2 regions of the Stenotrophomonas sp. SBJS02 genome follow, and region 2 is predicted to be linked to the other one. Evidence: riboswitches for the same ligand, from Rfam matches in the RefSeq annotation. Region 2 holds a riboswitch; the other holds the start of a gene.
The links. Region 2 has a riboswitch for glycine ahead of FQS62_RS19805 (trimeric intracellular cation channel family protein). Riboswitches for the same ligand answer to the same signal wherever they lie in the genome.
Positions count from the first base shown of each region.

Region 1 (3,382 bases), 710 kb from region 2:
CGTCGGCGGTGCTTGCATCCAGCGCGTCGACGTCGGCCTGCGCGCCGAACACGGCAGCCAGCGCGACCACGTCGGCGCGGGTGGCGGTCTCGTCCAGGCTGATGCCGACCGAGTCGCTGTCGATCGCGCGCAGGTTGTAACCGGCGGCGCGCGCCTTGGCATGGATTTCATCGGCATGCACGCCGGTGACATGCAGGGTGTCGAAGAAGTCGCCACCGACCTGGACGCCGGCGTTGCGCAGCGCGGCGGCCAGGATCGAGGCCAGGCGGTGGGTGCGGCGGGCGATGCGGGTCAGGCCTTCCGGGCCGTGGTACACGGCGTACATCGAGGCCATCACGGCCAGCAGGACCTGCGCGGTACAGATGTTGGAGGTGGCCTTCTCGCGGCGGATGTGCTGCTCGCGGGTCTGCAGGGTGAGGCGGTAGGCCGGGTTGCCCTGAGCGTCGATCGAGACGCCGATCAGGCGGCCCGGCATCGAGCGCTTGTAGGCGTCACGGCAGGCCATGAAGGCCGCGTGCGGACCGCCGAAGCCGAACGGCACGCCGAAACGCTGGCTGTTGCCGACCACGATGTCCGCGCCCCATTCGCCTGGGGCGGCCAGCAGGGTCAGTGCCAGCAGGTCGGTGGCCACGGCCACCAGGCCGCCACGTGCGTGCACGGCATCGACCAGCGCCTTGTAGTCGCCCACCTGGCCGAAGGTATCCGGGTACTGCAGCAGCAGGCCGAACGCTTCCGCTTCCAGTGCTTCAGCCGGGGTGCCGACGCGCAGCACGATGCCCATGGGCTCGGCGCGCGTGCGCAGCAGCTCCAGCGTCTGCGGGTGCACGGCGTCGTGCACGAAGAAGGTGTCCGATTTCGACTTGGCCGAACGCTTGGCCAGGGTCATCGCTTCAGCGGCGGCAGTGGCTTCGTCCAGCAGCGAGGCGTTGGCGATTTCCATGCCGGTCAGGTCGGCGCACAGGGTCTGGAAGTTGATCAGCGCTTCCATGCGGCCCTGCGAGATTTCCGCCTGGTACGGCGTGTAGGCGGTGTACCAGGCCGGGTTTTCCAGGATGTTGCGCAGGATCACGTTCGGCGTGTGGGTGCCGTAGTAGCCCTGGCCGATGAAGCTGCGCAGCACGGTGTTCTTGTCGGCGATCGCACGGATCTTCGCCAGCGCCTGTACTTCGGTCATCGACTCCGGCAGCGCCAGCGGCGCCGGCGACTTGATCTTGGCCGGTACGATGGCATCGGTCATGCCATCCAGCGACGCGTGGCCGACGACATCGAGCATCTGCGCGATCTCGGCGTCGTTGGGGCCGATGTGGCGCTCGACGAACGCGTTGTGGTGCTCGAGCTCACGCAGGGAAGGGGTGTTCTGGGACATGGCGAAGGATCCGTCAGGAAAGGGCACACGCACGGGCACAAGCCGCCGGTCGGCGGTCTGCGGGGCGCCCTCTGTCCTTTTGCCTGAGAGTTTAAAAGTGCGGCGGACCGCAGCTTCGTGCCCCTTCGGCGCCGGATCGAACCGGTCTCTCCAGAGTTCTGTTACGGGTGGTATCGGGCCTGAGCGATTACGGGCGTTGCGCCTTCGGCAGCGGTGTTCCGCTTCTCCCACCGTGTTGCCTGCTGATTATAGCCCGTTGCGGGCCCGCCGGCCGCCTCCAGCCATGGCCGCCGCGCCTGAATGGACGGTGGCCCGGCCGTGCGTTTTGTGCAGTGCTGCATGGCATCGCGCGCAATCCCCACCTATCATGGGCGGATACCCGAATTCATCTGGCGCCGTCCCTGCAGAAGGGGACCGGCGCCCGCCGTGCGTGCCGCGCATGGCCCTGCCGGACGCCTTCCCCATGACCGCCGCTGTTGCTCCTTCCACCCGCCGCATGGCCCTGCTGCTCGCTGGCCTGGCCATGTTCGGTCCGTTCTCGATCGACACCATCTTCCCGGCGTTCCCGCAGCTGGCCCAGCGCCTGGCGGTGGACGAGGTGGCGGTGCAGCAGACCATCAGCGTGTACCTGCTGTTCTACGGCCTGATGAGTCTGGCGCACGGTCCGCTGTCCGATGCCTGGGGCCGCAAGCGGGTGATCCTCGGCGGCCTGGTGGTGTTCGTCGGCGCCTCGGTCGGCTGCGCGCTGTCCACCGACCTGACCACGCTGCTGGCGTTCCGTGCGCTGCAGGGCCTGTCGGCGGGTGTCGGCATGATCGTCGGCCGCGCGGTGATCCGCGATCTCTACCACGGTCACGACGCGCAGCGCCTGATGAGCCAGGTGTCGATGCTGTTCGGCATCGCCCCGGCCATCGCACCGATCATCGGTGGCTGGATCCTGCTCAGCGGCGCCGGCTGGCCGCTGATTTTCTGGTTCCTGGTGGTGTTCGCGCTGGTCCTGCTCGCAGCCACCGCGCGCTGTCTGCCGGAGACCCATCCGGTCGAAGCACGCGTGCCGTTGTCGCCGCGCACGTTGATGCGTGATTACGTGCGCATCGGCTTCAACCCGCGTTTCCTGCGTCTGGCGCTGGCCGGCAGCATCGGCTTCGGTGGCATCTTCCTGTACATCTCCTCGGCGCCGGTGTTCGTGATGCAGCACCTGCATCTGGGCGAGGGCGGCTTCGCCTGGCTGTTCATTCCCACCATCGGCGGCATGACCACCGGCTCGTTCCTGTCCGGGCGCATGGCCGGCCACACCACGCCGACGCGGCAGGTCGCCATCGGTTTCGGCCTGTGTGCGCTGTCGGTGCTGCTGAATGTCGGCTATGTGGCGCTGTCGCCGCAGTTCGTGCTGCCGTGGGCGGTGCTGCCGATCTTCCTGGGCGGCATGGGCATGGCACTGATCTTCCCGATCCTGGCGCTGGCGGTGCTGGACATGTACCCGCACCAGCGCGGCCTGGCCTCGTCGCTGCAGGCCTTCGTGCAGCTGATGATCAGCACGGTGGTGGCCGGCGTGGTGTCGCCGCTGCTGAGCGCGAGCCCGCTGCACCTGGCGCTGGGCCAGGCCGCGTTCTTCGGCGCCGGCTTCGTGTTCTGGTACTGGGAACACCAGCGTGAACGCGCGGCGCAGGCGGCCTGCACGGGCCATTGAGCAGCGCACAGGGGTAGAGCCGGCCGCAATGCCCGCAACGCTTGCGACGAGGAACGACCGGACTAGGCTGGGCACTCCAGCCAGCCGGTGCGTGGATGCACGACAGCCAGCCAATCCGATGCCGTTGCATGAGGTTTCCCCATGGCTGCGCAGCAGACCTACCGCCTGTTCGAGGTGGCGCTGAAGGAGCGCCGCGTTCTTTCCCCTTCCCTGGACCGCATGGTGTTCACCGGTGCCGACGTGGCGCGGATGAAGACTGAAGGCCCGGACCAGCGCATCAAGGTGTTCTTCCCCTTGCCCGGCCAGGAGGTGCCGCAGGTCCCCAG
Region 1 covers NZ_CP109812.1:3,581,127-3,584,508, reverse strand. Annotated here, with positions in the region: gene gcvP (aminomethyl-transferring glycine dehydrogenase) at 1-1,366, opposite strand, end outside; glycine riboswitch at 1,428-1,530, opposite strand; gene FQS62_RS16640 (multidrug effflux MFS transporter) at 1,830-3,056, shown strand; gene FQS62_RS16635 (siderophore-interacting protein) at 3,198-3,382, shown strand, end outside.
Region 1: another riboswitch for glycine. It lies ahead of gcvP (aminomethyl-transferring glycine dehydrogenase); the one in region 2 lies ahead of FQS62_RS19805 (trimeric intracellular cation channel family protein).

Region 2 (3,382 bases):
GTGACGATGAAGCCTCCGACACCGTCAGCGCCTCGCGCGCGGCCCTGCACCAGATCCTGCACGGCCGCGACGACCGCCTGGCAGTGGTGGTCGGCCCGTGCTCGATCCATGACCCGAAGGCCGCCATCGAGTACGCCCAGCGCCTGAAGCCGCTGCGCGATGCGCTGGCCGGCGAACTGGAAATCGTCATGCGCGTGTACTTCGAGAAGCCGCGCACCACGGTGGGCTGGAAGGGCCTGATCAACGACCCGGACCTGGATGGCAGCTTCAGGATCGACAAGGGCCTGCGCATTGCCCGTGGCCTGCTGCGCGACATCAACAAGCTCGGCCTGCCGGCCGGTGTCGAGTTCCTCGACGTGATCTCGCCGCAGTACATCGCCGATCTGGTGGCCTGGGGCGCGATCGGAGCACGCACCACCGAAAGCCAGGTGCATCGTGAGCTGGCCTCGGGCCTGTCGTGCCCGGTCGGCTTCAAGAACGGCACCGATGGCAACGTGAAGATCGCCGCCGACGCGGTGGGTGCGGCGTCCAATCCGCATCACTTCCTGTCGGTCACCAAGCAGGGCGGCACCGCCATCGTGTCGACCACCGGCAACCCGGACTGTCATGTGATCCTGCGCGGCGGCAAGCAGCCGAACTACGACGCCGGCAGTGTTGCCGAGGCCTGCCAGGTGTTGGCCAAGGCCAAGCTGCCGACGCGCCTGATGATCGACGCCAGTCATGCCAACAGCCTGAAGAACCCGGAGAACCAGCCGAAGGTGATCGACGACATCGCCGTTCAGCTGGAAGACGGCGAACAGCGCATCGTTGGCGTGATGATCGAGAGCCATCTGGTCGGTGGCCGCCAGGAACTGGTGGAAGGCCAGCCGCTGGTCTACGGGCAGAGCATCACCGATGGCTGCATCGACTGGGACACCACCGTGACGGTGCTGGAGCGACTGGCCGCGGCCGTGCGCGCCCGTCGCGACGTAAAGGTGTCCGAAGCCGCTTGAGTGCGGCACGTGTGTGGATGGCGGCCAGCGCCTGCGGGGGTGCGGCCGCGATCAGGGCCGGTCGGAGTTGGAGACCGGCCCATCTGCACCGGCGATGCGCCTGGCGCTGCGCATGAGCGACAGCGCCAGGTACATCGCCGGGGTGGTGCGGATTGCGCCGCGCGAACCTCAATGCACTTCGTCGTGATAGACGAACTTCGGCATTTCCCAGCGGTAGTGGATCGCCAGCAGGCGCAGCGCGAAGCCGCCGCCCAGGCAGCACAGGATCGCGGTGGCGTCGGCCACGCCCCAGTGCAGCAGCAACAGGTACGCCGCGCCGGTCAGCAGCGCGATGATCGCGTAGAGCTCCTTCTGGAAGATCAGCGGCACCTCGTTGCAGAGGATGTCGCGCAGCACGCCGCCGAACGCGCCGGTCAGCATGCCGGCGATCAGCACGATCGGCATTGCATGGCCGGCCTCGCGCGCGATCGAGCAGCCGATCAGGGTGAAGGCGATCAGGCCCAGCCCGTCGAGCACCAGAAAGGTGCGCCGGAAGTGGTGCATCCAGCGTGCGACCCAGGTGGCGATCAGCGCCGCGCACACGGTGAAGCCGAGGTACTCGGGATGTTTGACCCAGCCCAGCGGATAGTGGCCAAGCAGGATGTCGCGCAGTGAACCACCACCGAGGGCGGTGACGCAGGCGATCATGACCACGCCGAACAGGTCCATGCGGCGGCGGCCGGCAGAAAGTGCGCCGGTCATGGCTTCGGCGGAAATGGCGATCAGGTAGATGACGGACAGCAGCATGGGACAGGCTCCGGGCGCGGTGGGGCCGGCCATGCGCGCATACCGCCATTGCCTGCGAAATGACGGGATGACGATGACCGGTGCCGCTCCCGCTGTCCTTTTGCCTGAGAGTTCAGCGGCATGGGCCGCGTGCCCCTTCGGCGGATCGTCCCGGGCGTGCCCGTTGACCTCTCTCCAGCTCGGCGAGTCGAATGCATGGTTGGTGGGATTCCAGCCCACCGGCCTGAGCGATCATGGGAGCCTGCGCCTTCGGCGGGCGCCAGCGCGGCGCCTCTCTCCTGCATTCGGGCGCCAGTATATCCGCTGCAGTGCAGCACGGCATAATCCGGGCATGGCCCCGTCCCTCCGCCCGTGGTTCCTGTACCTGCTCGAATGCCGCGACGGCAGCTTTTACGCCGGCATCAGCACCGACGTGGAGGCGCGTTTCGCCGCCCACCAAGCGGGCAAGGGCGCGCGCTACACCCGGGCAAGGCCGCCGCTGCGCGTGCTGGCCGTGCGCGAGTACCCGGATCGGGCCGCCGCCTCGCGGGCCGAATGGCAGCTCAAGCAGCAGCCGCGCGAACGCAAGCTGGCCTGGCTGCAGGCGTCGGATCCTGCGCTTCTGTAGAGCCGAGCCCACGCTCGGCTGTTGTTGCTGCTGCCTGATGGTGAAGCCGAGCATGGGCTCGGCTCTACAGTAGATCCACGCCATGCGTGGATGGGCGCTTCCAGCCATGCCATGATCGCCCCGCGGCCCTCAGCGCTGGAGACCCGGATGTCCACGATCGCCCTGCTGTTCGCTCTCTCCGCAGCAACGAGCCCCGCCGCCGACCCGGCCACCCTCGCGGCCATCGAAGCCACCTGCCACGACTACATCGATGGCCAGCTGGAGGCCGATCCGCAGCGCGTCGCCCGCTCTCTGCACCCGGACCTGGCCAAGCGCGCGGTCCTCGGCGATACGCCCGACGAACGCCTGGGCCTGCGCCGCATGTCGAAGGAAGAACTGGTCTCGCTGACGAAGCAGGGCGCGCTGAAAACTCCGAAGGATCAATGGGACCGCCGCTGCACGGTGCTGGACGTGACCGGCAACGCCGCCTCGGTACGGCTGGAAACCCCATGGTTCGTCGACTACTTCCACATGGGGCAATTCGACCAGCGCTGGGTCATCGTCAACGCGCTGTGGTACCCGAAACCGAAGGCGCCGTAGAGCCAAGCCCATGCTCGGCTTCTGCCAATCCGCGCGAAGTGCAGCCGGGCATGGCTCGGCTCCACAGGAACATGCGTGCAGCCCTACCGCCTCGGCCGACGGTCTTCCTGGTCATCACCGAAGATGATGCGTGCGCTGCGCTGGTAGCTCCAGTACGCCACGGCCCAGTTCAGCAGCACCACGATGCGGTTGCGGAAACCGATCAGGAAGAACACGTGCGCGGCCAGCCAGAACCACCAGGCCAGCACGCCGGACAGCTGCAGCTTGCCCAGGTGCACGATCGCGGCCATGCGGCCGATGGTGGCCAGGTTGCCGAAGTCGGCGTACTTGAACGGACCGGGCTCGGTCTTGCCGTGCAGGCGCGCGCGGATCACCTCGGCCACGTACTTGCCCATCTGCTTGGCGGCAGGGGCAACGC
Region 2 covers NZ_CP109812.1:4,291,190-4,294,571, reverse strand. Annotated here, with positions in the region: gene FQS62_RS19810 (3-deoxy-7-phosphoheptulonate synthase) at 1-992, shown strand, start outside; gene FQS62_RS19805 (trimeric intracellular cation channel family protein) at 1,161-1,778, opposite strand; glycine riboswitch at 1,863-1,966, opposite strand; glycine riboswitch at 1,980-2,069, opposite strand; gene FQS62_RS19800 (GIY-YIG nuclease family protein) at 2,110-2,385, shown strand; gene FQS62_RS19795 (nuclear transport factor 2 family protein) at 2,533-2,964, shown strand; gene FQS62_RS19790 (NAD(P)/FAD-dependent oxidoreductase) at 3,048-3,382, opposite strand, start outside.